DNA from 2 places in the Allobosea sp. Tri-49 genome. Region 2 is predicted to be linked to the other one. Evidence: riboswitches for the same ligand, from Rfam matches in the RefSeq annotation. Region 2 holds a riboswitch; the other holds the start of a gene.

Region 1 (15,624 bases), 320 kb from region 2:
CGAGCTTCACTCTCAAGACGGCGCGTGGCGACAGCCCTTATGTCGGCGTTCCCGCCTTCCTGTCGCGCGCCTTCCGCCACACCGGCATCTTCATCAGGACCGACCGCGGCATCGCTCGTCCCGAGGATCTCAGGGGCAAGCGCATCGGCTGCCCGGAATATCAGCTCACGGCTTGCGTCTGGATCCGCGCGATCCTCGAAAACGACTATGGCGTGAAGCCTAGCGAGGCGACCTGGGTTCGTGGCGGCCTGGAGCAGCCGGGCCGCGCCGAGAAGATCAGCATCGAGCTGCCGCCGGAGATCACGGTCGTGCAAGCGCCGGCCGACCGCTCGCTCAACGAGATGCTGATGGACGGCGAGATCGATGCCTATATCGGGCCGCGGTCACCACCGGCCTTCGAGGCAGGGCACCCCAAGATCGCGCGCCTGTTCCCGGACCCGACCGCTGCCGCGTCAGACTACTATCGGCGCACCCGCATCTTTCCGATCATGCATGTGCTGTGCGTACGGCGCAGTATCGTCGAGACCCAGCCCTGGCTGCCGGCCGCCTTGCTGAAAGCCTTCGAGCAGTCCAAGGCCGCGGCTCTCGCCAAGCTCACGGACACCTCCGCCACCAAGATCACGCTGCCTTTCGTCGAGGAGCAGTTGCAGGCGGCACGCAGCCTGATGGGCCAGGATTTCTGGTCCTATGGTGTCGGCCCCAACCGCCACGCGTTGGAAGCGTTCCTTCAGGCCCATCATAGCCAGGGACTGTCCTCGCGGCGGCTTTCGGTCGAGGAGCTCTTTCATTCCAGCACGCTGGAGGCCTTCAAGATCTGAGGGAGCCGAACAATCTCCAGAGTTTCCACTTCGCCACAGAAGCGAAGGCAAGACGACGAAGGCCAGCCGCACCGAGCTGGCGCCAGGGGAGGACAGGATGACGACATTCAAGACGGTCATGTCGACGCTTGCGGCACTCGGCTTCGCGCTCTCGATCGCGCAGGACGCTGCCGCCCAGGACAAGCTCAAGCTGGCGATCGGCCAGCGCGGCAACTGGGATACCTCGGTGTCGGAAGTCGGCACGAGGCTCGGCATCTTCAAGAAGCACAATCTCGAGCTCGAGATGCTCTACACCCAGGGCGGCGGCGAGACCCAGCAGGCGGTGCTCTCCAACAGCGTCGACATCGGCGTCGCCGGCGGCATCATGGGCGCGCTCTCGGCCTATTCGAAGGGCGCGCCGATCCGCATCATGGGCGCGGAGACCACCGGGGCGAAGGATCTTTACTGGTATGTCAAAAGCGACTCTCCGGTGAAGGCGCTCAAGGACCTGCAGAACCATACGGTTTCGTTCTCGACCAATGGCTCGTCGACCCATGGCGTCGTCAACGCCTTCATCAAGGAGAACAGCCTCAAGATCCGGCCGACCGCGACCGGGGGCCCGGCGCCGACGCTGACCCAGGTGATGTCCGGCCAGATCGATGTCGGCTGGGCTGCGCCGCCCTTCGGCCTGCCGCAACTCGATAAGGGCGAGATCCGCGTCGTCGCAACCGGTAACGACACCCAGGCCTTCAAGAGCCAGACGGTCCGCCTGCTGATCACCAACACCAGCGCGCTCCAGAACAAGAAGGCCGTGATCGATCGCTACATGGCCGCCTACCGCGAGACCATCGACGCAATGTATTCCAGCGACGCGGCAATCAAGGCCTATGCCGATTTCGTCGGGATTCCGGAGGCCATCGCCAGGCGCACGCGGGATGATTTCTTCCCGAAGGAAGCACTCGACCCCGACAAGATCGTTGGGCTGGACACTATCGTTCCCGACGCGGTGGCGCTCAAATATACGGCCCAGCCGCTGACCAAGGAACAGCTCGCCGAGCTGATCCAGATTCCGCCGCGCAAATGAGCCGGCGCATCGACGGCCTCGTCTACCCGGAGTGACGGCGCGATGACGACAACAACGCTTGGCCGGACGGAAACTCGCCCGGCGAAGATGGACCAGGCACGCGCCGTGCTGATCACGCGGATCGGCATCGTCGTGGTACTTCTGGCGATCTGGGAGATCGCAGCGCGCTCGGGATTGCTCTACCGCGACGTCGTGCCGTCGCTGCTACTCATCCTACGCGCGCTCGCCCATCTCCTGGTCGAGCCGACCTTCTATGCCAATCTCGGCGTCACCGCCGGCGAGGTCGCGCTCGCGATCCTCATCGGCGGCGGCGGTGGGGTCGCGGTCGGCATTCTGCTCGGGACGAACCGCTTCCTGCAGCGTGCCTATGAACCGCTGCTGCACTATCTCGGGCCGACCCCGAAGATCATCTTCTTTCCGCTGCTGATCATGTGGTTCGGCGTCGGGCCGGGTTCCAAGGTCGCGATGGGGGCGCTGTCCTCGTTCTTTCCGGTCGCGATCAGTGTCGCCGCGGCGATGCGCGAGATCGACACCGTGCTCATCCGGGTCGGCCTCAGCTTCAGGCTCAATGTTGGGCAGATGATTTCCAAGATCTACCTTCCGGCGATGCGCGCTCCGGTCATCAACGGTCTGCGCATCGGGCTCGGCGTCGCCATCATCGGCACGCTGCTGGCCGAGACCAAGCTCGCCAATCAGGGGCTCGGCTACGCGGTGATCCAGACCTATGCGACCTTCGACATGCCGCGCATGTACGCGCTGCTGATCGTCGTCTTCCTGCTGGCCGTCGGCGTGAATGTGATCCTCGGACGCTACACGGAGCTGCCCGGCACCAGGCGCCCCTCGGATGCGCACTGACCCTGTCGGCGGGACGATCCCGGCTTCGAAGGAGCAGGCAGGCATCCCGCGCAGCGCCTATTGGCTGGCGACGCTCCCGCCGCTGTTCTGGTCGGGCAATTTCCTGATCGCACGGCTGATGCGCGAGACGATACCGCCTGTACAGATGTCGTTCTGGCGCTGGAGTCTCGCCCTTCTCATCTTGCTCCCGTTCTGCTGGCGGCCAGTCGTCGACGCTTGGCCGCGCATTCGCGGCAACATCCCATTCCTCGCGCTGCTCGGCGCGATCGGCGTGACCGCATTCAACTGCTTCGTCTATGCGGCGCTGCACTACACACCAGTCGCCAACGCAGCACTGGTCAATTCCCTGCTCCCCGTCGTGACCTTCCTGCTGGCCTATCTGATCCTGAAGCAGAGCCTGACGCGGCAGCAACTTGCCGGGATCGCACTCTCGCTCTGCGGGGCGGTTCTGGTGATCTGCCGCGGGGATCCAAGGATGCTTCTGAATGTCTCGCTCAACCGGGGGGATATTCTGGTCTTCGCCGGCATGAGCTGCTGGGCGTTGTACACCGTGCTGATCCGCTGGCGGTCGGCAGGGCTGCCTGCGATGGCGTTCCTCGGCGTGACCGTGTTCTTCGGCGCCCTGTTCCATCTGCCGGCCGTCGCCTGGGAATATGCAATGCAAGGCGGCTTCCGGCTCACCATGGCGACCGCCGGCGCGCTGGTCTATTTCGCGCTCTTCCCGTCGATCCTGGCCTATGTCTTCTGGAACCGTTCGGTCGCTGTGCTCGGCCCCGGCAGGACCGGCATGTTCATGCACCTCCTGCCGCCGACCAGCGCTGCGCTGGGCTTCATCGTGCTCGGCGAGCAGATCGCCTGGTTCCACCTGGCAGGCTTCGCCGTCATCGTTCTCGGCATCTGGCTGGTCACATCGGCACCGCGCAAAGCATGACCGTAGATAGCGCCAGCCAAATTCAGCCTGGCCCGGCAAGCCAGGCCGGCAAACGGGCGGGCGCGATACCGGTGAGAGCAGCCTCGATGCAGTCGTCGAGGGTCCCGAGCCTCACCGTGCAGCCGGAGAGCCCCGGCCCGTAGTGAGCGTATTTTCCAGAGGTAGTCAGGACGACCCTGGCCTGCTCCGGGAAAACCGGGCGCGTGATCGAGCACCAGCAGAGGTCGGGAATGACGTCGACGCCGCTCTCCCGCAATTTCGTCATCGTTCCGTCGGCCTCTGCTGCGGCCACAACCTCTCTTCCCGCCGTGATGATGACCGAGACGGTCTTGGCGAGAGGGCGGCCATCGAGCCGTTCCGCGGCAGCCCGGCATTCGTCGAGCGAGGCGTGAGGGCTGCCGATGGCGACAAGATCGACCTCCGAGGGGCCGCTGCTCAGCTTGCGCCAGCCGGCGGCAAGGTCTTCGCGCGTCACCAAAACTTCGTCTTCGATAGCGCCTCCGAGGCTGTCCGCTTCCGGCGTGATGCCCTCGATATGCAGCATGGCCGCAGCGGAAGTCGTTCCGAAGGCGGCGCAGAGCGCCTTGAGATCGTCTCGTGACGGCCGCGTCTCTGTGAGGCCCTTGATCAGCGGGATTCGATCGGGCGAGGCAAGGCCAGCGAGATAGCCGATCAGGGGCCAGGCCGAGGAGTCCGCGCCGTCAGGCAGGTCGATCCGGACCGCACGGCGCGCCCGCCGGCCCTCGTCGAGAAAAGCTCCGGCGCGCGGTGCCCGGCCGGTAACGGCGATGCAGAAATCCAGGAAGTCCGGATGCTTCGCCGTCCGGGCTCCGAGCACGGAGTTGGCGAAGATCACCGCATTTGATTCCGACCAGCCGATCGCCTCTCCGAAACCCGGCGGATCCGGCAGGGAGTAAGGCGCGCAGGTGAAGCTCGCCTGGCAGCCCATGCGCACATAGGCATCGGCGAGGCGCGTCGCCGGCTCGCCGAAATCGCGTGCCACGCCCTGGCGGCGCCAGTTGGCATGATCGACCGAGATGGCGTTCATCGTCGTCGGGACGCGGGCGCGCGCTCCGAGCTGCTCCATCTTCTCGGCGAAGATCAGATTGGCCGGGCCGGCATAGATGCAGCCATCGACATGGGCCCGCGTCACGTCGATGAGGTCGGTCGCTCCCTGCTGGCTCGCCATGGCGCAGATGATGCTCATCGCCTGCCGGGCAGCGATCCCGTCGGCCCCGGCGAGCATGCGATTGTCGGCAGGGGACAGCTGCAGGTCGCCATGGCCCGTCGCAGAGAGGGGGATCCGCACACGCCCGCCGTCCGCAGTTATGCCGTCCGGTGCGATCGTCGCGCCGGCCGCGGAGGACAGGGTGACAAAGGCTTCGTCCGGAAGGCGAATGACGGGAATGCGGCGCCCGAACATCTCCGAGGCGACGATCGCGCCGAGCGTCAGCGTATCCTCCGGACCGGTGAAGATCAGGGCCGCGGGGCTCCTGCCCGAAAGCGCGAGTTCCAGCAGCACACCCGAACCGGAGCAGGAGCCTCGGCTGCTCGGCATCATCACGACCGCACCGGCGAGCGAGACGCCGTGCGAGGGGTGGTGCACGTCGATGACCACTCCCGTCGCGGGATCGACACCACCCCAGAAGCTCAGGGCCTCGTTCAGGACGACGATCGGCCCGGCCGCGTCCCCGGGAGCGACCGCGATCCCGTTATCGTGTCGTGCAGGAGAGTTCATGGAGGCTGTTTAGCGGAAACAAATGCGGGATCGGAACAAGGCAGGGTGCGAAACCGTCCCTCCCGACACAAGTGATATCATCGAATGGTAGGCACGTGTTGAAGCAGCACTCGCCGTCCTGGGTTCGCTCTTCTCCGCCTACCGCAACCTGAAGCTGCCATGACAATCGGGCAGGCGCCCGAACGCAAGAGCGCCGGTCGCCTGCCCCGTCTTCTCGGTCAGACGGCGTTCGGCCGCGCGGTCACCAGCGCCGCCACGGCATCGGCCGTCGCGGCTGACAAGGTCCAGCCGAGATGGCCGTGGCCGGTGTTGTAGAACACACGCGGATTGCGCCCGCGCATGACCCTCGGCAGCATGTCGGGCATCATCGGCCGCAAGCCGGCCCAGGGCGTGACCTGGCGCGTGCTCATTCCGGGAAAGTGCGTGCGGCACCTTGCACGAGCGGCTCGATCCGGCTGGCCCGGATGTCCTTGTTGTAGCCGTTGAACTCGGCCGTTCCGGCGACGCGGAAACGAGTGGCGCCGAGCCGGCTGGTTACGATCTTCGCGCGGTCATCCAGCAGGCTCGTCCATGGTGCCGCCCGCTGATCCGACGTTTCCGGAAGATCGACCGTGATCGAATAGCCCTTCACCGGATAGACGTTGACGCGATCGCCGAGATCGGCGGCGAGTTGGCGGGATGCGACACCGCCGCAGACCACGATGCGGTCGAACCGGTCGCTTTGCGTGCCGACCTCGCCCGCCTCTTCCGTCGGCCTCCAGGTCACCTGAACAGCCTCACCGGCGCCGTGCTCGATCGAGAGCACTTCGCTCGACAGGCGCATCCTCACCCCCCGGCGCTCGCAGGCGCGGGCGAGCCCGTTGGTGAATTTGTGGATGTCGCCGGTGAAGTCAGACGGGGTGTAGAAGCCGCCGTAGAACTCGCCCTTCAGGGACGGCTCGATCGCCCGGATTTCCTCCAGGGTGACGGCACGGCGCTCGAGCCCTCCCCTGGCGAGCAGCGCCGAGACGCGGGCCGCGGCCTCGAACTCCGCCTTGCTGTGGTAGAAGTGCAGGATGCCGCGCTCTTCGCAATCGAATGCGATGCCTTCCTCCCGCGCCATCTGCATGAGGTGAGCGCGGGCTTCGATCGCGAGCCGGGCAGTGGTGAGCGTGTTCTCCTCGTATTTCGGGATCGAGGCGACGAACTGCGCCATCCAGGACAGCTTGTGCCAGGACGGCTTGGGATTGACGAGGAGCGGGGCTCCCGGCGTGAACATCCACTTGATACCCTTCAGAACCGTGGCCCAGCTGTTCCAGACCTCGGCATTCGAGGCCGAGAGCTGGCCGCCATTGGCGAAGGAGGTTTCCATCGCGGCATAGGGCTGGCGGTCGAAGACCGTGACCTCGCAGCCGCGCCGAGCAAGGTTGTAGGCGGTGGTGATGCCGGTAATGCCCGCGCCGATCACGGCGACGCGCGAGATGTCGGATGTGCTCATAGGTGCTCCTGCCCGCGCAATGCGGGTCGTCAGCACCCCCTCTGTCATTGGCCTGAGAGCTTCGTCGCGCCCAATCAGCTGGACTGTCGACTTGCACCATCGGCGCAGAACTGCGGTTCTGCTTTTCAGAGTCGAATCATCGGCAGCGGTACGTTTTGCCTGAGAGTTTCCGGGGTGGTTGCTCCGTCGGCGCCGATCCGATTTTGACGTCGGACCGATCTCTCCCGCTGCCACGAGTGCTAGTGCGCCTGCGATTTCTGTCAAGGGCGATCGGGCCGGAGCACGACCAGGCTCGCCAACCTTCAGCGCTGGCCGCGGGACAGCCACCGACACAGCAACGTAATCCCGCAAGGCGTCTCTTCATCGGTTTTACGGCAGAACGTGAACGCGACAAAAAAGATAAATATTTGATAAATAACGGTTTTATATCGTATTCCAGCACTTCTCCAAGCAGTTCTCCCCGATAATCGCCCCAGCGATTTACCGCTCGTTAACCATTCGATTCCTACATCTGAGCAACCGAAAATTTACCAAGATGACCGCCGTGTTAACCAAACCCCGGCCGATCCGCCTCAAGGGGCGATCCTACCTTGCGCTGACGCTGACACCCGAGCTGCCTTTCGAGGACTGGCTGGTGCGGCTCGACGATCTCGCCGGCCGCTCCGCCGGTTTCTTCCTGCGGCGGCCGGTGGTGCTCGACGTCGAGGGCCTCGATATCGACCGCGCGCAGCTGCGCGATCTCGTCGGCAAGCTCGGCGCGCGCAATGTCCGGATCATGGGGATCGAGGGCGCACGCCCCTCCATGCTCGGGAACGATCTGCCGCCGGCCATGTCGGGCGGAAAGACCACCGGAGACATCGAGGAGCCAGCGGCCGAGCCGACCCAGGAAGCCCCTGTCGCCGAGACCGTGGCAGAGGCTCCCCCCGCGCCGCTGCCCGCGAGGTCCGCGCCGGCGTCGCTCGTCGTCACCCAGCCGGTGCGCTCGGGGCAGTCGATCTTCGCCGAGGGCGACGTGACCATCGTCGGGTCTGTCGCCTCCGGCGCCGAGGTCATCGCCGGTGGTTCGATCCATATCTACGGCACCCTGCGGGGGCGGGCGATGGCCGGCACGCTGGGCAACGCAGAGGCCCGCATCTTCTGCCGCAAGCTCGAGGCCGAGCTGGTCGGCATCGACGGCTACTACAAGACGGCAGAGGACCTGGAGCCCGGCCTGCGCGGCAAGCCCGTCCAGTTCTGGCTCGAAGGTGAAATCTTCACGGCCGGATCACTCGCCTGAAACGACAACGCGTCCACCGGAACTAGGAGAGGTCAATGGGCAAGGTCATCGTGGTCACATCGGGCAAGGGCGGCGTCGGCAAGACGACGTCCTCCGCCGCCCTGGGCGCAGCTTTGGCGCAGAGCGGCGACAAGGTCGTGGTCGTCGACTTCGATGTCGGCCTGCGCAATCTCGACCTGATCATGGGTGCCGAACGGCGGGTGGTCTACGACCTCGTCAACGTGATCCAGGGCGAGGCCAAGCTGACGCAGGCGCTGATCCGCGACAAACGGGTCGAGACGCTCTACCTGCTGCCGGCCTCGCAGACTCGCGACAAGGACAACCTTACCTCCGAGGGCGTCGAGAAGGTCATCGGCGCGCTGAAGAGCCATTTCGACTGGGTGATCTGCGACAGCCCGGCCGGCATCGAGCGCGGCGCCACCCTCGCCATGCGCCATGCCGACATCGCGATCGTCGTGACCAATCCGGAAGTCTCCTCGGTACGCGATTCCGATCGCATCATCGGCCTGCTCGATTCGAAGACGCTGAAGGCCGAGAACGGCGAGCGCATGGAGAAGCACCTGCTCCTCACCCGCTACGACCCCGCCCGCGCCGAGCGCGGCGACATGCTGAAGGTGGACGACGTCCTCGAGATCCTGTCGATCCCGCTGCTCGGCATCATCCCCGAGAGCATGGACGTGCTGCGCGCCTCCAATATCGGCTCGCCCGTCACCCTGGCGGATGAGCGCAGCGCCCCTGCACTCGCCTATTTCGACGCGGTGCGTCGCCTCAAGGGCGAGAACCTGCCGATGACCATCCCCGGCGAGAAGCGCGGCTTCTTCGGCAAGATCTTCGGAAGGAAAGCGGCATGAACCTGCGTCGTCTCTTCTTCCGGCCCCAGTCGGCTCCCGCCGCGCGCGAGCGCCTGCAGGTCCTGCTCGCCCATGAGCGCCTGTCGGCCGACGGCTCCGACCTCGTGACCAAATTGCGCGACGAGATCCTGCGCGTGATCGCCAAGCATGTGCAGGTCGACGACGACAAGGTCACCGTCCGGATGGAGCGCGGACCCCAGGTCTCGACGCTCGCCGTCGACATCGAAATCCCGTTCGATGCGGGCAAGAAGGCGGCCTGAGGGCCGCCTTTCCCATTCCAGGGCGCGGCGGCCTCACATCACCGCAGGCCCGCGACCGTCATATTCGGCGTCCGAGACCTTATCGAGCCAGTCGACGACCTTGCCGTCCAGGGATTCCTGCACGGCGATATGGGTCATCGCTGTCTCCGGCCCGGCGCCGTGCCAGTGCTTCTCGCCCGGCGGGAACCAGACCACGTCGCCCGGCCTGATCTCCTCGACCGGACCACCCCAGCGCTGCACGCGGCCGAAGCCCGCAGTCACGATCAGCGTCTGGCCGAGCGGATGGGTGTGCCAGGCTGTGCGGGCTCCCGGCTCGAAGGTGACGCTGGCGCCCTGTACGCGCTCGGGCGCATGCGGATTGAACAGCGGATCGATGCGGACGGTGCCGCTGAACCAGTCACTCGGGCCTTTCGCCGATGGCCGGGTTCCGGCACGGATGATGTTCATGGTGTCTCCTTAGGTCTGCGTGCGAACCGACAGTGAGGCCGACAACCTAGCCACGCCAGAGCATTCAAAGAATGGCGGCTGGACACAGTTGTGATGAGGCTCCCGGCCTCAATGGAAATCGCGCGATTTCGGCAGGATGCGGACATTGCGCGGATGACGCGCCCGCGGAATCTGCGGATGCTGGAACTCGTCGGCACGGGTCAGCACGATCTCGGCGCGATGGGTATCGGACAGGCTGAGCAGCTCGGCCGAGCGATCGACGACGCGTTTCGCCATCAGGTGGATCACGTTCTCCGGGCTCTTCTGCACCCTGCCCTCGACCAGTAGCAGCCGCGCCGCCATGACCTCGCGGCGGAAGCGCTCGAAATCGCGGGCCCAGAGCACGACATTGGCGATTCCGGTCTCATCCTCCAGCGTGATGAAGATGGCATTGCCCTTGCCGGGGCGCTGGCGCACCAGCACGACGCCAGCGACGCTGGCCCAGGTCCCGTCGCGCATCGCTGACATCTGCTCGCAGCTGGCAATCCGCTCGCGGACGAAGCGGGGCCGCAGCAGGCCCATGGGATGGCCCTTCAGCGAGAGCCGCGCCGTCTGGTAGTCGGCGACGACATGTTCGGCGAGTGGCATAGCAGGCAGTGCAGCGGCCTGCTCGGCGCCGAGTTCGCGCGCCTGTGCCACCTCGAACAGCGGCAGCGCCTCGTCATCCGGCAGGCGGCGCACCGCCCAGAGCGCCTCGCGCCGATCGAGCCCCATCGAGCGGTAGGCGTCGGCATCGGCGAGCAAGCGCATGGCGCGGGCCGGCAAGCGGGCGCGGCGGGCGAGTTCCTCGACATCGCGATAGGGCTCGGTCCGGGCTTCGACGAGGCGCTCCGCCCAGTCTTCCTTGAAGCCGTCGAGTTGGCGAAAACCAAGACGCAGCGCCCAGCGGCTTTTCCAGCCCGGCCCTCCCGGCTCCAGGAGATTGTCCCAGGCGCTGGAATTCACATCGATCGGGCGCGGCCCGACACCACCATTCTCCTGCGCCTCCCGGACGATCTGGGCCGGAGCGTAGAAGCCCATGGGCTGCGAATTCAGCAGCGCCGCGGCGAAGATCGCCGGGTGGTGGCATTTCAGCCAGGAGGAGACATAGACCAGCTTGGCGAAGGAGGCGGCATGGCTTTCGGGAAAGCCGTAGCTGCCGAAGCCCTTGATCTGCTCGAAACAGCGCTGGGCGAAGTCGCGCTCATAGCCGCGCGTCACCATGCGCTCGACCATCATCGCCTCGTATTGGCCGATGGTGCCGGCATTGCGGAAGGTCGCCATCGCCTTGCGCAGACCATTGGCCTCGATGTCGCTGAACTTCGCCGCGACCATGGCGAGGCGCATGGCCTGCTCCTGGAAGAGCGGGACGCCCTCCGTCTTGTTGAGGACCTCGAAGAGCTCGTCCGGCGGGCCGTGCTCCGGCGAGGGAGACGGGTAGGTGACATCCTCGATCTTGGCGCGGCGCTTCAGATAGGGATGCACCATATTGCCCTGGATCGGGCCGGGGCGGACGATCGCGACCTGGATGACGAGATCATAGAGCTTTCGCGGCTTCAGGCGCGGCAGCATGTTGATCTGCGCCCGGCTCTCGACCTGAAAGACGCCGAGCGACTTGCCCTCGCAGAGCATGTCGTAAGTCGCCTTGTCGTTCTGCGGGACATCCGCGAGCCCCAGATCGATGCTCTCTTTATCGCGCAGCAGATCGAACGCCTTGCGGATGCAGGTCAGCATGCCCAGCGCGAGCACATCGACCTTCATCAGGCCGACCGCATCGATATCGTCACGATCCCATTCGATGAAGGTGCGGTCGTCCATCGCGGCATTGCCGATCGGCACGGTCTCGTCGAGGCGGCCGCGCATCAGCACGAAGCCGCCGACATGCTGGGAGAGATGGCGCGGGAAACCGAGCAGGCGCACGGCGAAGCGCACGGCTTGCGCGATCACCGGGTTGTCGGGATCGAGCCCGGCCTGGCGGATCTGGCTGCGGGTGATGTCGGAGCCCCAGCTGCCCCATTGCGTCGAGGCTAGGCGAGCGGTGACGTCCTCGGTCAGCCCTAGCGCCTTGCCGGCCTCGCGCATGGCGCTGCGTGGCCGGTAATGGATCACGGTCGCGGCAATCCCGGCGCGATCACGCGTGTATTTCTCATAAATCCACTGGATCACCTCCTCGCGCCGCTCGTGCTCGAAATCGACGTCGATGTCGGGTGGCTCACGCCGCTCGGTCGAGATGAAGCGCTCGAACAGCACGTCGCTCTCGGCCGGGTTCACGGCGGTGATCCCGAGCACGTAACAGACGGCAGAGTTGGCGGCAGAGCCTCGTCCCTGGCAGAGGATGCCCCTGTTCTCGGCGAAGTCGACGATCTGGCGGATCGTGAGGAAATAACGGGCGTAATCGAGCTTCGCGATCAGGGCGAGTTCCTTGGCCAGCAGATCTCGGACCTTCTCCGGCACCCCCTCAGGATAGCGGATTTCACCGCGCTTCTGGACGAGGTCTTCGAGCCAGGCTTGAGGGCTCCAGCCGGGTGGAATCGGCTCGTCTGGGTACTCGTATTTCAGCTCCGTGAGATCGAACTCGATGCGGCCGAAGAGATACTGGATCTCCTCGATCGCCTCTGGCGCCTCCTTGAAGAGCCGAACCATCTCCTGCGGCGCCTTCAAATGGCGCTCGGCATTGGCCTCGATCAGGCGACCGGCCTTGTCGATCGTCGTGCCCTCGCGGATGCAGGTCAGCAGATCCTGCAGGTCGCGCTGCTCGGGAGCGTCGTAGAGCACGTCGTTGCTGGCGATCAGAGGGGTGCGGGTCGGCGCCGCGATGCTTTTGAGCCGGGCAAGACGGCGGCGATCGTCGCCGCGGCGCGACATGGTGGCGGCGAGCCAGACCGCGCCGGGTGCAGCGGCATCGAGCCGGGCGAGGATCTCGGACAGGCCATCGAGCCGGCGCTCCGGCATGACGATCAGCAGGAGATCGCGGGCATCGTTCAGCAGGTCTTCGAGGTTGAGGATGCACTCGCCCTTGCCACCGCGCAGATTGCCGGTCGTGAGCAGGCGGCAGAGCCGGCCCCAGCCGGCGCGATTGGCGGGGTAGACGACGATGTCGGGCGAGCCGTCGGCGAAGACGAGCCGGCTGCCGGTGGCGAGCTTGAAGGCTTTCGCCATCGCCTGGAGCTGAGGCAAGGTGAAGGGCAAATCGGCGAAGGCCGGGTTCTCGACCCAGATGTATTCGCCGGGGCTGCCACCCTCGCGAATCTTTTCGGGGGCCAATACGCCGTCCTCGCGCAGGTCGCGCAGCGCGCTCCAGGCCCGCACCACGCCGGCAACCGTGTTGCGATCGGCGATGCCGAGGCCGGTCTGGCCGAGCAGCAGCGCGGTCATCACCAGGTTCGGTCCGGGCGAGGCACCACGCAGGAAGGAGAAATTGCTCGCGGCGACGGGTTCGGCATAGGTGATCATGCGAACAGCCCGTGCAGATACCAGCGCGGCGCCGTCGTCTCACGACCATAGAGGCCGGCACGGAAGAGCCAGAAGCGGCGCCCTTGCGCATCCTCGACGCGATAATAGTCGCGGGTGTGCTCGCCCGGCCCATCACGCCACCAGTCCGGCGCGATCCGCTCCGGGCCCTCAGCGCGGGCGATCTCGTGCAGCACGCGCCGCCAGCGGAAGCGCAAGGGCGGGCCATCCGGCACCTCGGCCAGGGTCTCGACCGGCTGGGGCGGCTCGAAGAGCTGGAGCGGGCGGGCCGGCGGCTCGTCCGACTGCGAGACGGGCCAGGATGCCGCGTCCGCCTTGCCGGACGCGGCCGAAACCAGCGCAGCTTCACGCTCAGGCTGATGGCTGTCCTGCGCGACGAAGCGCAGGACACGCTCGCGGCCGAAGCGGGCGACCAGCCGGTCGACCAGATCTGCCACCGCCTCCTCCTTGACGGCGCGCCCGTCGAGGCTCGCCTGCGGCGTACCGAGCGGCTCGCAGACCGGCACGGCGAGCCGGATCGCGTCATAGCCGAAACCGGGATCGAGCGGATCAGCCAGGCTGTCGATGCGCTCGCGATAGAGTCGCAGGATCGCGCCGGCATCGCGTGAGGGCCGGCCGGTCTCCAGCGCCAGCCGGCGCACGGCGCCATCGCTGCGGAAGAAGCTGATCTCGAAGGCGCGCCCGCCCTCGCCACGTGCCTCGAGCAGGCGCCCGGCTTCGCCGAGCAGGCGGGCGACGATCGCCTCGAGCCCGTCGGTATCCTGCAGCGGATCGGGAAAATGCCGTTCGACCACGCAATCGGGCGGTGGCCGCAAGGGCGTGATGCGAGCATCCTCACGGCCGAGAATGCGGCGCAGCTTCGTGACGAACGCCTCGCCGAAGCGGGCGGCGAGCGTGTGCGAGGGCCGGCCGGCGAGGTCGCCCAGCGTCTTCAGCCCGGCGCGCGACAGGGCGATCACCGTCTCGGCCGAAGCCTCCAATGCCGAGACCGGCAGCGGCAGCGTCCGTTGCTCATCCTCGCCCGGACGGGAGACGGCGCAATCGCCAAAACGGGAAAGGGCGCGGGCCGCTTCGGGCGTGCCAGCGATACTGGCGAGCAGGCTCAGGCCGAGCCGACGCATGCCGAGACCGAGCCGCTGGCGCAGAGCCACCTCGCCGCCGAAGAGATGGGCGCAGCCGGTGATGTCGAGCACGAGCCCGTGCGACGGATCGAGCGCGACGAGCGGGGTGAAGCGGTCGCAGAGCGCGGCGAGCCATTCGAGCAGGCGCTGGTCGGCGGCCGGATCGGCCTCGACCACCGTGAGCTCCGGAATGCGGGCGCGGGCATCGGCCAACGTCAGCCCGCGGGTCAAGCCGAGCCGGACGGCACGAATGTCGCAATCGGCGAGGCGCAGCGCGCCGCGATCCTTCTCGACCAGGACGAGCGGGCGCTCATCCGGCCCGGCGGAGCCCCGCCGGCGCAGGCGCTCGCTCGCCAGATAGGGAAACCAGAGGGCGAGATAGCGGCGCTGCATCCCTTTTGCCTCCCTCGCTCCCGATCCTGTCCCGGAAACATCGTTCGTCACGGCCCCACTCCACACGCCACTCACGCTCACCAAGGCCGCCGCGATGGCGCAGCAGCCGTAATCCAAAGGCGGGATCGCCCGGCGCCTGCGCCTCCCGCGGCCGTGACGGCAAGGCGCGGACCTGCCAGCGCGTACTCGCGGCGCTGGGTTCCGGCTCGGCCGCCACCCGCAGCAGCAGGGTCAGAACGCCGGAGGTCTCCGCCGCCAGCGCCAGGCGGCGGCTGGCTGTCAGGTCGAACTGGCGCGGTGCGCCCCAGGGCTCGATCAGCGTCGCCCCGAGCGCGGCGCAGCGCGCCGCCTCTGCGCCGGCCCGCAATGCCCCCTCGCCGTCCCTGACCCTGACGAGCAGGATCTGCGAGGGATCGAGACCGAGCTCGGCCAGGCCCGGTGGGTGCAGGCGCCCGGCCTCGGCATCGAGGAAATCCTGCCGGACCCAGAGCAGAGGCCGCGACCCGGCGGCGCGCAGCGCCAGGGCCGCGGCGAAGCCGGTCGCGGCAGGAAGGTCGGCGCCGGCCGAGGCGTAGACCTCATGCAAAGCGGCGCGCGCGATGCCGCCACCCAGCGGCTCGTCCAGCGAGGGCGTCCCGAAGGCGACGCGCTCCACTGGCGAAAGCTCGCGCGCCAGCCCCGCCAGAGCGAGGCTCTGCCGCAGGGCAGCCAGGGATCGGGTGGGTGCATCGGCCATTGGAGTATATGTTCACTTTTTGTTCCAAGCATAGAGCGACTCCAAAGCACTCCGGAGTCAAGCCCGCATCCGCTCTCGCTTGCCTGCAGGCGCCTCGCTGCTGTCATATCAGGGCAAACCGGATCGCCTATCAGCCCCGCAGCCGCCCATCCTGCGGCCTCGCCTGGAG
Region 2 (15,624 bases):
CCGTAGAGCAGATGGTCGGCCCAGACGCCGTTGATGCGCAGATAACCGCGCGCCTCGCCTTCGCGCGTGAAGCCGACCCGTTCCAGCAGTCGGCGCGACGGTTCGTTATTTGGCAGACAGGCCGCTTCGACCCTGTGCAAGGCGAGCTCGGAGAAGGCGAAGTTGAGCGCGCCGCGCACCGCTTCGGTCATATGGCCCTTGCCGGCATGGCGCTGGCCCATCCAGTAGCCGAGCGTGCAGGCTTGTGCGACGCCGCGCCGGACCAGGCCGAGTGTCAACCCGCCGAGCAGGGCTTCCGAATGAGCGTCGAGGATGAACAGCGAGTAGGCCTCGTCGGATGCGATCTCGCGGGCGGCGCGCTTGACGCGCAGGCGGAACGAGGTGCGGGTCAAATCGTCCTCGCTCCAGACCGGCTCCCAGGGGGTCAGGAAGTCGCGGCTCTCCATCCGCAGGCTCGCCCAGGCCGAATAGTCGCCGGCAAGCGGGGCACGCATGATCAGGTTCTGCGTCCTGATCAGCGGCCGTGCCGGCGGGTCGGTGGCGAAGCGGAAGAGCGCCATCGTCGTCAGGCGGCCCGCGCCAGCATGGCCCGCAGGGCGGCCACCGGAGCGAGGTCGTCGAGCGGGCCGACGGCCGCGACGGTGACTACGCCGTCGAGCAGGGCCTGACCGGCTGCGCGCACATCGGCGAGGCTGACCGCATCGAGCCGGCGCGCCAGTTCCTCGCGTGGGATCGCCCGGCCGAAGACGAGCACCTGCCGCGCCATCTGCTCGAGCTTGCCGCCAGGGCTTTCCAGCGAGGCCAGGAGCCCGACCTTCATCTGGGCCCGGGCCCGGGCGACCTCGATCTCGCTGACGTCACGGGCCGCCTGGCTCAGGCAGTCGAGCGCGACCTCGACCAATTCGCCGACATCCTCCGGCGCTGTGCCGGCACTGATGCCGAAAACGCCGCAATCGGAGAAAGGCCAGTGGAAGGCGTCGATCGCATAGGCGAGGCCGCGGCGCTCGCGCACCTCCTGGAACAGCCGCGAGGACAGGCCTCCGCCGAGCACAGCCGAGAAGATCTGCAGCGGATAATGCGCGCCATTGGTGAACGGCTTGCCGGGGAAGCCGAGGACGATATGGACCTGCTCCTCGTCGCCGTCGATGCGGGCTTCGCCGCCGTGATAGCTGGCCTGCGCGCGCGGAGCGGGCGCCGCGGCAGGCTTCGGCTGCAGGGCGGCGAGCGAGGCTTCGGCCAGCGCGACGAGCTCGTCGTGATCGACGGCGCCAGCTGCCGCCAGCACCATGTTGCCGGCATGGTAATGACGGCCGAGATAGGCGCGGATTGCGTCGGGCGTGAAGCTGTTGACCGTCTCGGCGGTGCCGAGGATCGGGCGACCGAGCGGCTGCTCCGGGAAGGCTGCCTGCAGGAAGCGGTCATAGACGAGATCGTCCGGCGTATCCTGGACGGCGCCGATCTCCTGCAGGATCACGCCCTTCTCGCGCGCCAGCTCTTCTTCGCTGAGGGCGGGCGCGGTCAGGATGTCGGCGAGGATATCGACCGCCAGCGGCAGGTCCTGGCCGAGTACGCGGGCGGTGTAGCAGGTGTATTCGACTGATGTCGCGGCATTGAGGTCGCCGCCGACACTCTCGATCTCTTCGGCGATCTGGAGGGCGGAACGCCGGGCCGTGCCCTTGAACGCCATGTGCTCGAGCAGATGGGCGAGGCCGTGCTCATGTGGCAGCTCGTCCCGCGCGCCGGCGCCGATCCAGATGCCGAGCGAGACGGTCGAGGCATGGGCCATGCGCTCGGAAACGATGCGCAGGCCGGAGGGCAGCGTCGTCAGGCTGACGGCGGGGTCGTGGCCGGCTGCCTCACCCTGTTTCACGCTCTTCGGCTTGTCCGTCTTGGCCTTCAACGTCTTGATCGCCTTCATGCTGCGGCGCTCCGCACAGCCCGGGCCCGCTCGGCGACGAAACGCTCGAGTTTGCTCTGGTCGTTGGGCAGCACGCTGAAACGCTCCTTGCGCTCCATCAGGTCGGACAGATGCTCAGGCAGAGCGGGCGTGACGCCGCTCGCCGCCGCGACCGCCGCCGGGAATTTGGCCGGGTGGGCGGTGCCGAGTGCAACTACCGGCGTCGCTGGGTCGTTCGCGAGCAGCTTGCGCCCGGCGGCGACGCCGATCGCGCTATGCGGGTCGAGCAGATAGCTGGCCTCTCGCCAGGTCGTGCCGATCTCGGCAGCAATCGAAGCCTCGTCCTGCGACACCGCATCGAAATCGGCGCGGATGCGAGCGAGCGGCTCGGGGGCGATCTCGAAGCGGCCGGATTGCTGCAGTGACTGCATCAGCCGGCGCACGGCGGCGCCGTCGCGGCCATGCGCCTCGAACAGCAGCCGCTCGAAATTCGAGGAGATCTGGATGTCCATCGAGGGCGAGGTCGTCGCCGCGACCCCGCGCATCTCGTAGACGCCGGTCTCAAGCGTGCGCGCCAGGATGTCGTTGCTGTTGGTGCCGATCATCAGCCGGCCGACCGGCAGCCCCATCTGCTTGGCGATCCAGCCGGCGAGGATATCGCCGAAATTGCCGCTCGGCACTGCGAAGGAGACCGGGCGGTGAGGCGAGCCGAGCGCGCTCGCAGCGGTGAAATAGTAGACGACCTGCGCCGCGATCCGCGCCCAGTTGATCGAGTTGACACCGGAGAGTCGGGTCTCGTCGCGGAAGGCGTGATGGTTGAACAGCGCCTTCACCAGGTTCTGGCAGTCGTCGAACGTGCCTTCGATCGCGATGGCGTGGACATTGTCGGCTTCGACGGTGGTCATCTGCCGGCGCTGCACGTCGGAGACGCGGCCTTCCGGATAGAGGATGAAGACGTCGACGCGCTCCAGCCCCTTGAAGGCGTCGATCGCGGCGCTGCCGGTGTCGCCCGAGGTCGCGCCGACGATGGTGGCGCGCTCGCCACGCTGCGCCAGCACATGGTCCATCAGCCGCCCGAGCAGCTGCATCGCCACGTCCTTGAAGGCGAGTGTCGGGCCATGGAAGAGCTCGAGCGAAAACAGGTTGTCGCCGAGCTGGACGAGCGGGCAGACCGCCGGATGGCGGAACGTGCCATAGGCCTCGCCGATCATCGCTTTCAGCGCATCGGCCGCGATGTCGCCATCGGCTAGCGCGCCAACGACCAGCTCGGCTACTTCAGCATAGGGTTTACCGGCGAAGCTCGCGATTTCCGGCGTGCCGAGGCGCGGCAGCGTCTGCGGCAGATAGAGGCCGCCGTCACGGGCGAGTCCGGCGAGCAGCGCGTCGGCGAAGGAGAGCGACGGCGCTTCGCCACGGGTCGAAATATGCAGCACGATGATGGTCTCTGATGTCGTGCTGATCCTATAGGCCCGTTGGCGGGGGAGGGCAAAAGCAAAGGCTGATTAGCCGCTCTGCGTCGGCCTCCGCGCCTGCCAGGCATAGGCGCCGAACACCCCGATCAGCGTCAGCGCCAGCCCCCACCAGGTCAGCGCATATTGCAGATGGTTGTCCGGGATGCGGGCGATCAGCTCCTTGGCGTTGACGCCGGCCGGCGGCGTCAACCCGTCGCTCTGCCGCTCGGCTTCGAGATAGAACGGCGCCGCTGCGGGCAGGCCGAGAGATGCGGCAATCGCTGCCGGGTCTCGCGTATAGAATTCGCGCTGCTGCGGCAGGTCGGCGGGGGTGAAGCTGTTGCGAGCCTCCGGGATGCGCAGGAAGCCGGTGACGGTCGCCTGGCCGCTTGCCGGGGTGATCGTCGCAAAGCGGCTTTCGGGTACGAAGCCGCGATTGATCAGGATCGTCGCGCCGTCTTCCAGCCGAAAACCCTGGAAGACCCAACGGCCGAAGCCGGAGAGCTGGCGCGAACCCGGCGGGCCGGCGGCGATGGTGGTGCGCACGCCGGCGATGCCGTCGAGGTAACTGCCCTTGGCGATCGCCCTTGTGAGATCGACAGCCGCGAGGTCGAGCCGCGGCCAGTCGCTCGCCGGCGGCAGCTGGGCAGCGGAACCTGCGGCTTGCGTCTCCAGCCGCGTGATGAAGGCGCGCTTCTCGTCCATGCGCTGCCATTGCCAGGCGCCGAGGTAGAAGAGCACGCCGACGCCGATGACGGTCAGCAGGGCCGGCATCAGCAGCTTCGGGCGGCTAGCGGAAGCAATCTGATCGGTCACTTCTTCAGCCTGCCTTCTTCGGCCTTGTTGGCGTACTGCAAGGCGACTGCCAGGCCCTTCATCGGCCGCAGCAACCCGAGGCAGGTGACGAGCGCCAGCGGCAGCCAGAGCAGGAGATGCAGCCAGATCGGCGGCGTGTAGGCGATCTCGACATAGAGCGCGAGGCCGAGCACGAAGAAGCCGGCGATCAGCATGATGAACACGGCCGGCCCGTCGGCCGAATCGGCGAAGGCGAAGTCCAGTCCGCAGGCGGCGCAGCGCGGCTTCAGCTTGAGATAGCCGTCGAACAGCTTGCCCTCGCCACAGCGCGGGCAGCGGCCGGCCAGACCCGTTGAGAACGGGGAGGGCGGGGTGATCTGCGGCTGCGCCATCGCTGCCTCCTCAAATGGAAAGGGCGGCCTCGCGGCCGCCCCATTTTCAGGTTCGCGGCCGCTTCCGGCCTGGACCTCAGTGAGCCGCGGGTGTGCCGGAGCCCCAGACATAGATCGAGGCGAACAGGAACAGCCAGACCACGTCGACGAAGTGCCAGTACCAGGCGGCGAACTCGAAGCCGAGATGCTGGTCCGGCTTGAAATGGCCGAGATAGACGCGCCACAGGCAGATCGCCAGGAAGATCGTGCCGATGATGACATGGAAACCGTGGAAGCCTGTCGCCATGAAGAAGGTCGCGCCGTAGATGTTGCCCTTGAAGGCGAAGGCGGCGTGCGCGTACTCGTAGCCCTGGCAGGCGGTGAACAGGATGCCGAGGATCACGGTCAGCCACAGGGCCTGCTTCAGGCTCTTCCGGTCGCCCTGGATCAAGGCATAGTGCGCCCAGGTCACGGTCGTGCCTGAGGTCAGCAGGATCAGCGTGTTGAGCAGCGGCAGGTGCCAGGGATCGAAGGTCTCGATGCCCTTCGGCGGCCAATGCCCGCCAGTGAACTCGGCGCGGGCGAACTGGATGTGCTCGCCGGTGAACAGGCTCGCGTCGAAATAGGCCCAGAACCAGGCGACGAAGAACATCACCTCGGAGGCGATGAACATCATCATGCCGTAGCGGTGATGCAGCTGCACCACGCGGGTGTGATGGCCCTCGCGCTCGGCCTCGCGGGTCACGTCCATCCACCAGGCGAGCATGGTGTAGAGCACGCCGAGCAGGCCGACGCCGAACACCAGCGGGCCGATGTTCATGCCGAGCAGCGGCAGCGACTTCATCCACATCACCGCGCCGATCGCCATGATGGTCGCGCTGGCGGCGCCGACGATCGGCCACGGGCTCGGATCGACGAGGTGGTAGTCGTGGTTCTTGGTGTGAGCCCCGGCCATCGTGCTTAACTCTCCGCGTCCGTAGAAGTGCAGCGCTTCTTGCGCAGCTTTATAGTTTCGGTTGGTTGCCGTCACCCTTGCTTTCCGCGACCGGCTGCCCGTTCTTCGACGGGAAGTAGGTGTAGGACAGGGTGATCGATTTCAGGCTGGCGAGCTCGCGGTTCAACTCGATCTCGGGATCGATGTAGAACACCACCGGCGCTTCCAGGGTCTCACCGGGCTGCAGCGTCGTCTCAGTGAAGCAGAAGCACTGGATCTTGACGAAATAGGCGCCCGACTGGTTCGGCTGGACATTATAGGTCGCGATGCCGGTCATCGGCCGCGAGGACGTGTTGGTGATCTTGTAGAACACCGTCTGCGTCACGCCGACCTGCGCCTTGATCTCCGTCTTCTCCGCCTCGAAGCGCCAGCCCAAAGCCGGGGCGACATTGGCGTCGAAGGCGACCGAGACGATCCGCTCGCTGGTCTTGCCGGTGGCGGCGGTGCCGACCATCGGCGTGCCGCCAAAACCGGTGACCTTGCAGAAGAGGTTGTAGAGCGGCACCGCGGCGAAGGAGAGCCCGGTCATAGCGAGCACGGCGGTGCTGCAGGCGAGGACGGTGCGGCGGTTTCTGGAGGCGGCCGTCATCGCGTCACAGCGGGCGGTTGAGGATCGCCGGCCCGGTCTTGGCCAGCGTCACGATGAAGAAGAACAGCACGAGACCACCGAGCACGAGCGCGAGCGCGATCGAGCGGCGATTGCGTCGGGCCATGTCCTCCGGCGAGAAGGGGGCCGGCGGTTGTTTCTTGTCCTGTGGGCCCTCGCTCATCCCAACACCTTGGGCAGGGCCCACATCAGGCCAAGGCCGTTCTCGGCCAGCAGCACGGCGAAGAGCAGGAAGAGATAGAGGATCGAGAAGCCGAACAGGGCATAGGCCGCCTTGTTGGCAGCTTCGCCTTCAGTGACCCGCAGCACCCGCAGCGACAGCCCGATCATGGCGAGCCCGGTCACCACCGAGACAACGAGATAGATCAGCCCGCCGAAGCCCATCAGCGCCGGCAGCACTGCGACCGGGGCCAGCACCAGCGTATAGGCGACGATCTGGCGACGCGTGGCAGCGGGGCCGGCAACGTTCGGCAGCATCGGGATGCCGGCGCGGGCATAGTCGTCGGACTTCACCAGGGCCAGCGCCCAAAAATGCGGTGGCGTCCACAGGAAGATGATCGCGAAGAGCACGATCGAGGTCAGGCCGAAATCGCCGGTGACCACGGCTTCGCCGATCATCGGCGGGAAGGCACCGGCAGCGCCTCCGATGACGATGTTCTGCGGCGTCGCCCGCTTCAGCCACATCGAATAGATGACGGCGTAGAAGAAGATCGTGAAAGCGAGCATCGCCGCCGAGAGCAGGTTGGCGACGAGGCCGAGGACCAGCACCGAGCCGACGGAGAGCGTGAGCCCGAAGGCGAGCGCTTCGGAAGGCAGGATGCGCCCGGCGGGGATCGGCCGACCGGCGGTGCGCGCCATCACCGCGTCGATGTCGGCATCCCACCACATGTTGAGGCAGCCCGAGGCGCCGGCGCCGACTGCGATCGCCAGCAGCGCGGCAAAGCCGATCACCGGATTGACCGTACCCGGCGCCGCAACCATGCCGCCGAGCGCCGTCACCACGACGAGGAACATCACCCGCGGCTTGAGCAGTTCGAAGAAGTCGCGCGCCTCGCCGGTGGAACTCAGCGAGACTCCGTCGTCAGCCTGGGGGATCTGATCGAAGGCAGCAGACATTGAAATTCGTTCACTTCAACTTTCGTGATGCCCGAGGGCATCGTTTGCGGGATCCGCCCGTCTCCGGAGCGCCTCGGACCAGGCGCTCGGGGGAGGGGCGGCGGCGGGCGAGAGGCCCGCCGCCAGTCTGTTTAGTGGTCCGAGCCGGTGATACGCGGCAGCGTCTCGAACTGGTGGAAGGGCGGCGGCGACGACAGGGTCCACTCCAGCGTGGTCGCGCCTTCGCCCCACGGATTGTTGCCGGCGAGCTCCTTCTTCGTGAAGGCCACGACGATGCCGTAGAGCCAGATCAGGAGGCCGGCCGCGAAGATGTAGGAGCCGATCGACGACCAGAAATGCCAGCCGGCGAACGCGTCGGGATAGTCGACATAGTGCCGCGGCATGCCGGACAGCCCGAGGAAGTGCTGCGGGAAGAACAGTAGGTTAGCACCAATGAAGGCGACCCAGAAGTGCAGGCGGCCGATCCAGTCCGGGATGATGTAGCCGCTCATCTTCGGGAACCAGTAGTAGAAGCCCGCGAAGATGCCGAACACCGCGCCGAGCGACAGCACGTAGTGGAAGTGCGCCACCACGTAGTAGGTCGCGTGCAGCGAGCGATCGAGGCCGGCATTGGCCAGCACCACGCCGGTGACGCCGCCGACGGTGAACAGGAAGATGAAGCCGATCGCCCAGACCATCGGCGCGGTGAAGCGCAAGCTGCCGCCCCACATCGTCGCGATCCAGGAGAAGATTTTCACGCCCGTCGGTACCGCGATCACCATCGTCGCGAAGACGAAGTAGCGCTGCGTGTTGAGCGACAGGCCAACCGTGTACATGTGGTGGGCCCAGACGATGAAGCCGACCACGCCGATCGCGACCATGGCGTAGGCCATGCCGAGATAGCCGAAGATCGGCTTCTTCGAGAAGGTCGAGATAATGTGGCTGACGATGCCGAAGGCCGGCAGGATCATGATGTAGACTTCGGGGTGACCGAAGAACCAGAACAGGTGCTGGTAGAGCACCGGGTCGCCACCGCCGGCCGGATCATAGAAGGTCGTGCCGAAATTGCGGTCGGTCAGCAGCATGGTGATCGCGCCGGCCAGGACCGGCAGCGCCAGCAGCAGCAGGAAGGCGGTGACCAGCACGCCCCAGGCGAACAGCGGCATCTTGTGCATGGTCATGCCAGGCGCGCGCATGTTCAGGATGGTGGTGATGAAGTTGATCGCACCCAGGATCGACGCCGCACCGGCAACGTGCAGCGACAGGATGCCGAAATCCACCGACGGGCCGGGGTGGCCTGTCGACGAGAACGGCGGATATATCGTCCAGCCGGTGCCGACGCCCTTGGCGCCGGGGGCGCCCTCGACGAACATCGAGATCAGCAGCAGGATCAGACCCGCGACCGTCAGCCAGAACGAGATGTTGTTCATGCGCGGGAAGGCCATGTCCGGCGCGCCGATCATCAGCGGCACGAACCAGTTGCCGAAGCCGCCGATGACGGCGGGCATGACCATGAAGAAGATCATGATCAGGCCGTGACCGGTGACGAAGACGTTGTAGCTCTGACCGTTGGCGAAGATCTGCAGGCCCGGCTGCTGCAACTCGATGCGCATCATGATCGACAGGAAGCCGCCGATCAGGCCCGCGACGATCGAGAAGATCAGATAGAGCGTGCCGATGTCCTTGTGGTTGGTCGAGAGCAGCCAGCGCCGCCAACCCGTGGGGGTGTGGTGCTCGTGGGCGTGATCGCCGTCATGCCCGTGGGCGTGGGGAGCCGCGGTAGCCATGAAATTCGTCTCCTCCTGCGAATACGGTTCGCGTGAGTTCTTTCAAGAGTGTCGGGTTCAGCGGGTCGCTTCGGCGACCTTGCTGGCGGCGTCGGCCGCATTGGCGAATTTCTGCTTCGCTTCCGCGAGCCAGGCCGTGTAGCGCTCCTGGCTGACGACGCGGATGGCGATCGGCATGAAGGCGTGGTTCTGGCCGCAGATGAACGAGCACTGGCCGTAGAAGATGCCTTCGCGCTCGGCCTTGAACCAGGTCTCGTTCAGGCGGCCGGGGATGGCGTCGATCTTCACGCCGAAGGCCGGCAGTGCGAACTTGTGGATGACGTCGGCGCCGGTGACCTGCACGCGCACGATCTTGCCGACTGGCACGACCGCCTCGTTGTCGACGGCGAGCAGGCGCGGCGCCTCGGATTCGGCGATCTTCTTGGACTGGATCGCCTCGGCACGCTGCTTCTCGTCGAGCATCAGCGAATCGAAACCGAAGCTGCCGCCTTCCTGCGGGTACTCATAGGACCAGTACCACTGCTTTCCGGTGACCTTCACGGTCATGTCGGCTTGCGGAATCTCCAGCTGCAGCTTGAGCAGGCGGAAGGAGGGGATGGCGATCACGACCAGGATCAGCACCGGAATGATCGTCCAGGCCACTTCGAGCAGCGCGTGGTGCGTCGTCTTCGAGGGAACCGGGTTCGCCTTCTCGTTGAAGCGCCAGGCGACATAGATCAGCAGTCCGAGCACGAAGAGCGTGATGATGAAGATGAGGACGTTCACCGAGTCGTGGAACCAGTGGATGAACGTCATCACTTCGGAATTGGCCGGCTGGAGATTCAGCTCCCAGGGCTGCGGCATGCCGTTCTGGGCCGATGCGACGGCCGGCGAAAACGCTATCAAAGCCGCAGCGAGGGCAGCCAGCGCGTTCCTGAGAGGGGTGGTCACAAATCGCATCGGTCCGACATAGCTCCTTTGATGCCGCGCGATCTGTCTCGGTCAGCTTCAAGACAGGCGCGCCGGGACGGCCACGTCTGGCCACCCCGGTTCTTCGGCATTGCGATAAATCAAAGATCACGCTTGCGCCAGTGGGGCAATGACAGGCTGTGACACAGCCCGTGCGGCATAAGTACGCGACACGCGCATGGGCGCCGGGCGGCCGATCGACGCCGCCTGCATCGAGTCCACCGTGTGGACGCTCGTGATGCTTCGCCTTGACAGGAGTCGGGACGCATGGTCGGAACGCATTCTCGCATGGCGGGGGCGCCGTTCGGCATGGGTATGCGTGTATTTCCATGCCCGTAAGGAGAGGAAGACAGCGATGCGCTCATTGATCGGTCCCGTGGCCGCGGCGCTCGCCGTCCTTGGCTGCGGCTGGCTTTCGATTGCGCCGGCCCATGCTCAGGGTGCGGTGCGTTCCACCCATGGCGACTGGCAGATGCGCTGCGAGACGCCGCCCGGCGCCAAGGCCGAGCAATGCGCCCTCGTGCAGAACGTCGCCGCCGAGGATCGTCCGAATCTCACTCTGCTGGTGATCGTGCTGAAGACGGCCGACCAGAAGAGCCGCCTGCTGCGCGTGGTTGCGCCGCTCGGCGTGCTGCTGCCCTCCGGCCTCGGCCTCAAGATCGACGACAAGGACATCGGCCGCGCCGGCTTCGTGCGCTGCCTCACCACCGGCTGCGTCGCCGAGGTGGTGATGGACGATACCCTGCTCGGTCAGCTCAAGACTGGTAAGAGCGCCACATTCATCGTGTTTCAGACGCCGGAGGAAGGGGTCGGCATTCCGGTTTCGCTCAACGGATTCGGCCCCGGCGTGGAGGCTTTGCCGTGATTGATCGTTTCGCTGGCCGCGTCGGCCGGTTCATTCTGCCCGCCGGCCTGGCGCTCGCGCTCGCCGGCTGCGGTTCCTCCGGTTCGTCGAGCACCGGTGAGCCGAGCACTACGCAGAAGCTCGGCAACATCCTCATGTTCCAGTCGACCACGCCGCCGGCAGCCGATCAGCTGCCGACCGACGACGAGGTCTACTTCGTCTGCCCCTCGGTGATCATCGCCGATGGCGGCGCCGCGATCCGTGCTCAGTCGGGGCAGGACAGCGGTAGCCTGCGCAGCCAGGTCTCGATCACCACCACCGCGCGCGAGTGCACGCAGTCCAACAAGGATGGCGGCTTCACCCTCAAGGTCGGCGTCGAGGGGCGTATCCTGATCGGCCCGGCCGGCAGCCCCGGCAATTATGGCGCGACGCTGCACACTCAGGTGATGCGCAACAACCAGGTCATCGCGCGCCGCAGCGCCCGTGTCGGCGGGGCAATTCCTTCCGGCCAGACCGGCGCCGACTTCTCGCATGTCGAGGGCAATATCGTTGTCCCACCGGGCTCCGGCGAGGTCGAGATCATCGTCGGGTTGAACACTGGCGGCGGCGAGCCGGCGCGGCGCCGGCGTCGATAAAAGGCACGCTGCCGTGAACTGAGGCAGGGGGCCGATTGACTCGGCTCCTCGCTCGTCTATTGCTGGCTCAGCCGCATCATCCCCGCGGGAGAGACCGGAGCCGGACTTGTTCGGCGCCGGCGCCGAAGGCGCAACCGCCCCGGAAACGCTCAGGCAAACGGACCGCGTGGGAATTGGCGCTCTGGAAAGTGGCGGGCCGTTGAGGCTCGCCCACCGACGGGGGTAACTCGCCCAAGGCTTCGGCTGCGGCGGGGAAATCTCTCAGGTCCCGAGACAGAGGGGGCGCGCTCCGGACGATTCCGTCCGGGGCTCGCGCTCGACTCTGGAAGGGATGCCATGGCTGCCGAAGCCGAGACTGCAAGCACCGAGCCGCTGCTCAAGACGCCGTTCCATGCCCGTCATGTCGCGGCGGGCGCGCGCATGGTGCCGTTCGCGGGCTACGACATGCCGGTGCAGTACCCTGCCGGCATCATGGCCGAGCACAACTGGACGCGCGAAAGCGCCGGCCTGTTCGACGTCTCGCATATGGGCCAGGCCTTCCTCGTCGGCCCCGACCATGAGACCACGGCCCGTGCGCTCGAAGCGCTCATCCCCGCCGACATCGTCAACCTGCCGCCCGGCAAGCAGCGCTATTCGCAGCTGCTGAACGAGGAGGGCGGCATCCTCGACGATCTGATGGTGACGCGCTCGGCCGATCCGGACGAGGACGGCGCGCTGCTGCTCGTCGTCAATGCCGCCTGCAAGACGCAGGACTACGCCCATATCGAGGCGCGGCTGCCGGCCAATGTGAAGCTGGTCAAGGCCGAGCATCGCGGCCTGATCGCCCTGCAGGGGCCGAAGGCGGAGGAGGCGCTGGCGGCGCTCAATCCCGAGGCCGCCGAGATGGGCTTCATGACCCTGCGCACGATGAAGCTCGGCGGCGTCAAGGCCAATGTCAGCCGCTCCGGCTACACCGGCGAGGACGGCTACGAGATTTCCGCCGCGGCCGATCGCATCGGCGAAATCTGGGATGCGCTGCTGCTCGACGCACGCGTCAAGCCGATCGGCCTCGGCGCCCGCGATTCGCTGCGTCTGGAAGCCGGGCTTTGCCTTTACGGCCATGATATCGACACCACGACCTCGCCGGTCGAAGCGGCGCTCAACTGGTCGATCCAGAAGCGCCGGCGCGAGGAGGGCGGCTTTCCCGGAGCTGCGCGCATCCAGCGCGAATTCGCCGAAAAGCCGGCCCGCGTCCGCGTTGGCCTGTTGCCGGAAGGCCGGGCTCCGGCCCGCGAGGGCGCTGAGATTGCCACCGCCGACGGCACCATCGTCGGCAAGGTCACCTCGGGCGGTTTCGGCCCGACCCTGAACGGCCCTTGCGCCATGGGCTACGTCGCCAGGGAGCATTCGGCTCCCGGCACCAGGCTCGACCTGATCGTGCGCGGCAAGCCGCTGCCGGCGACCATCGCCGCCATGCCTTTCGTCCCCAACCGCTACAAGCGCTGAGCTTCACCCCTTTTCGCCGGAGGAAACCCATGGCCGAGACCCGCTACACCAAGGACCACGAATACATCCGCATCGAGGGCGATACCGGCACGGTCGGCATCACCGACTACGCCCAGGGCCAGCTCGGCGACGTCGTCTTCGTCGAGCTGCCTTCGGTCGGCAAGGCGCTGACCAAGGGCGGTGAGGCCGCCGTGGTCGAGAGCGTCAAGGCTGCGTCCGAGGTCTATGCGCCGGTCTCCGGCGAGGTCGTCGCCGTCAACAGCGAGCTCGAAGCTGCGCCCGGCACGGTCAACGAGGACCCGGCAGGCAAGGGTTGGTTCGTCAAGCTCAAGCTCACGGACGCCGCCGAACTGGAGGGCCTGCTGAGCGAGGCCGAGTACCAGGACTACGTCAAGACGCTTTGAGGCGTCGCTGACACCGTCATTCCCGGCCCGAGCATAATCTCCGGCCGGGAAGGCGCTGGTTGAAGAGACGCCCGGGCCGAGCCCGAGCATGACGCCATTCAAGGAAGCCCCATGCGCTATCTCCCCCTGACCGAAACCGATCGCGAGGACATGCTCGCGCGCATCGGCGTCCCCGATGTCGACGCGCTCTTCTCCGATGTGCCAGCCGGCAAGCTGCTGAAGGAGCCGCTCGATCTGCCGCGCGCCAAGGGCGAGCTCGAGGTCGAGCGCATCCTCGGCAAGCTGTCGGCGAAGAACACGGCGGCCGGCGCGGTGCCGTTCTTCGTCGGGGCAGGGGCCTACAAGCATCATGTCCCGGCGACGGTCGACCATCTGATCCAGCGCTCGGAATTCCTGACCAGCTACACCCCGTACCAGCCCGAGATCGCCCAGGGCACGCTGCAATATCTCTTCGAGTTCCAGACCCAGGTCGCAGCGCTGACCGGCATGGAGGTCGCCAACGCCTCGATGTATGACGGCTCGACCGGCACGGCCGAGGCGGTGCTGATGGCGCATCGCGTCACCCGGCGGCGCAAGGCGGTGCTCTCCGGCGGCCTGCACCCGCACTACACCCAGGTCGTCGAGACCCTCTCCGAGATGGCGAACGACGAGGTCGTGGCGCTCAAGCCCGACGTCCGCGCCACCGAGGACATTCTCGCGGCGATCGACGACAGCGTCTCCTGCGTCGTTGTGCAGTCGCCCGACGTCTTCGGCAATCTGCGTGACCTGAAGCCGATCGCCGACAAGGCGCACGCTCATGGCGCCTTGCTGATCGCGGTCTTCACCGAGGTCGTCTCGCTCGGCGCCGTGACCCCACCGGGCGCCCAGGATGCCGACATCGTCGTCGGCGAGGGCCAGTCGATCGGCAATGCCCTGAACTTCGGCGGCCCCTATGTCGGCCTCTTCGCCGCCAAGTCGAAATATGTCCGCCAGATGCCGGGCCGGCTCTGTGGCGAGACGGTCGATGCCGATGGCCGCCGTGGCTTCGTGCTGACGCTCTCGACCCGCGAACAGCATATCCGCCGCGACAAGGCGACCTCGAACATCTGCACCAATTCCGGCCTCTGCGTACTGGCCTTCACCATCCACATGACGCTGCTCGGCCAGGCCGGATTGTCGCGCCTCGCCGAGCTCAACCACGCCAATGCGGTCAAGCTCGCCGATGCGCTTGCCGGGGTTAAGGGCGTCGAGGTCGTCAACGAGACCTTCTTCAACGAGTTCACGCTGAAGCTCTCCAAGCCGGCGGCCGAGGTGGTCGAGGCTATGGCCGCAAAGGGCATTCTCGCCGGCGTGCCGGCCTCGCGCCTGAAGCCCGGCGCCGGGCTCGACGATCTCCTGATCGTCGCCAATACCGAAGTGAATACGGATGAAGATCGAGCGGCCTTCGTGGCGGCGCTCGCGGAGGTGCTGTGATGCTGAACCGTCAGGGACGTCCCAGCCAGGCTGGCGAAGGTGCGAGCGAGCGCCACGAGACCTTCACCGGCAACCGCGCATTGCAGCAGATCGAGCCGCTGATCTTCGAGATTGGCCATCACGAGTCGACCGGTGTCGACATCGACAAGCCGGCGCCATTCAAGTCTCGCCTCGGCAAGCATGCCCGGCAGGGCGAGATCGGCCTGCCCGGCCTCTCCGAGCCGGAGACGATGCGCCATTATGTGCGCCTCAGCCAGAAGAACTACGGCATCGACACCGGGCTTTTCCCGCTCGGCTCCTGCACGATGAAGCACAATGCCCGTCTCAACGAGAAGGTGGCGCGCCTGCCGGGCTTCTCCGACGTGCACCCGCTCCAGCCGGTCTCGACGGTGCCGGGCGCGCTCGACGTCATGCTCGAGCTCGCCCGCTATCTGATGACGCTGACCGGCATGCCGGCGGTTGCGCTCTCGCCCAAGGCCGGCGCCCATGGCGAAGCCTGCGGCATGATGGCGATCAAGGCCGCGATCGCCGCCAAGGGCGAGGGCGCGACCCGCACTGTCGTGCTAGTTCCAGAATCGGCTCACGGCACCAACCCGGCGACCGCGGCGCTGATCGGCTTCTCGGTGAAGGCCGTTCCGGCGCGTCCGGACGGCACCGTCGCGGTCGAGGACGTCAAGGCGCTGCTCGGCCCCGACGTTGCCGCGATCATGCTGACCAACCCGAACACCTGCGGCATCTTCGAGCCTCAGATCGTCGAGATCGCCGCGGCGATGCACGAGGCCGGCGCCTATTTCTACTGCGACGGCGCCAACTTCAACGCGATCGTCGGCAAGGCGCGCCCGGGCGATCTCGGCGTCGA

The links. A riboswitch is a leader RNA that binds a small molecule or an ion and turns the genes downstream of it on or off. The one in region 2 is predicted to bind glycine.
Region 1: it holds a riboswitch for glycine, as region 2 does, so the genes downstream of both, BLM15_RS16370 (D-amino acid dehydrogenase) here and gcvT (glycine cleavage system aminomethyltransferase GcvT) in region 2, are expected to answer to the same signal.

Annotation. Positions count from the first base shown of each region.
Region 1 covers NZ_CP017946.1:3,354,134-3,369,757, forward strand. The annotation lists gene BLM15_RS16345 (ABC transporter substrate-binding protein) at 1-818, shown strand, start outside; gene BLM15_RS16350 (ABC transporter substrate-binding protein) at 916-1,881, shown strand; gene BLM15_RS16355 (ABC transporter permease) at 1,924-2,736, shown strand; gene BLM15_RS16360 (DMT family transporter) at 2,726-3,667, shown strand; gene lhpI (cis-3-hydroxy-L-proline dehydratase) at 3,690-5,405, opposite strand; partial or broken gene BLM15_RS16370 (D-amino acid dehydrogenase) at 5,624-6,867, opposite strand; glycine riboswitch at 7,019-7,119, opposite strand; gene minC (septum site-determining protein MinC) at 7,418-8,158, shown strand; gene minD (septum site-determining protein MinD) at 8,194-9,009, shown strand; gene minE (cell division topological specificity factor MinE) at 9,006-9,269, shown strand; gene BLM15_RS16390 ((R)-mandelonitrile lyase) at 9,303-9,716, opposite strand; gene BLM15_RS16395 (error-prone DNA polymerase) at 9,825-13,187, opposite strand; gene BLM15_RS16400 (Y-family DNA polymerase) at 13,184-14,719, opposite strand; gene BLM15_RS16405 (ImuA family protein) at 14,637-15,455, opposite strand.
Region 2 covers NZ_CP017946.1:3,030,826-3,046,449, reverse strand. The annotation lists gene BLM15_RS14970 (GNAT family N-acetyltransferase) at 1-560, opposite strand, end outside; gene BLM15_RS14965 (M16 family metallopeptidase) at 566-1,918, opposite strand; gene thrC (threonine synthase) at 1,915-3,330, opposite strand; gene BLM15_RS14955 (SURF1 family protein) at 3,400-4,164, opposite strand; gene BLM15_RS14950 (DUF983 domain-containing protein) at 4,161-4,535, opposite strand; gene BLM15_RS14945 (cytochrome c oxidase subunit 3) at 4,612-5,469, opposite strand; gene BLM15_RS14940 (cytochrome c oxidase assembly protein) at 5,519-6,046, opposite strand; gene BLM15_RS31390 (hypothetical protein) at 6,102-6,278, opposite strand; gene BLM15_RS14935 (heme o synthase) at 6,275-7,231, opposite strand; gene ctaD (cytochrome c oxidase subunit I) at 7,363-8,997, opposite strand; gene coxB (cytochrome c oxidase subunit II) at 9,055-9,936, opposite strand; gene BLM15_RS14920 (invasion associated locus B family protein) at 10,301-10,810, shown strand; gene BLM15_RS14915 (hypothetical protein) at 10,807-11,424, shown strand; glycine riboswitch at 11,500-11,599, shown strand; glycine riboswitch at 11,604-11,703, shown strand; gene gcvT (glycine cleavage system aminomethyltransferase GcvT) at 11,761-12,909, shown strand; gene gcvH (glycine cleavage system protein GcvH) at 12,939-13,313, shown strand; gene gcvPA (aminomethyl-transferring glycine dehydrogenase subunit GcvPA) at 13,425-14,765, shown strand; gene gcvPB (aminomethyl-transferring glycine dehydrogenase subunit GcvPB) at 14,765-15,624, shown strand, end outside.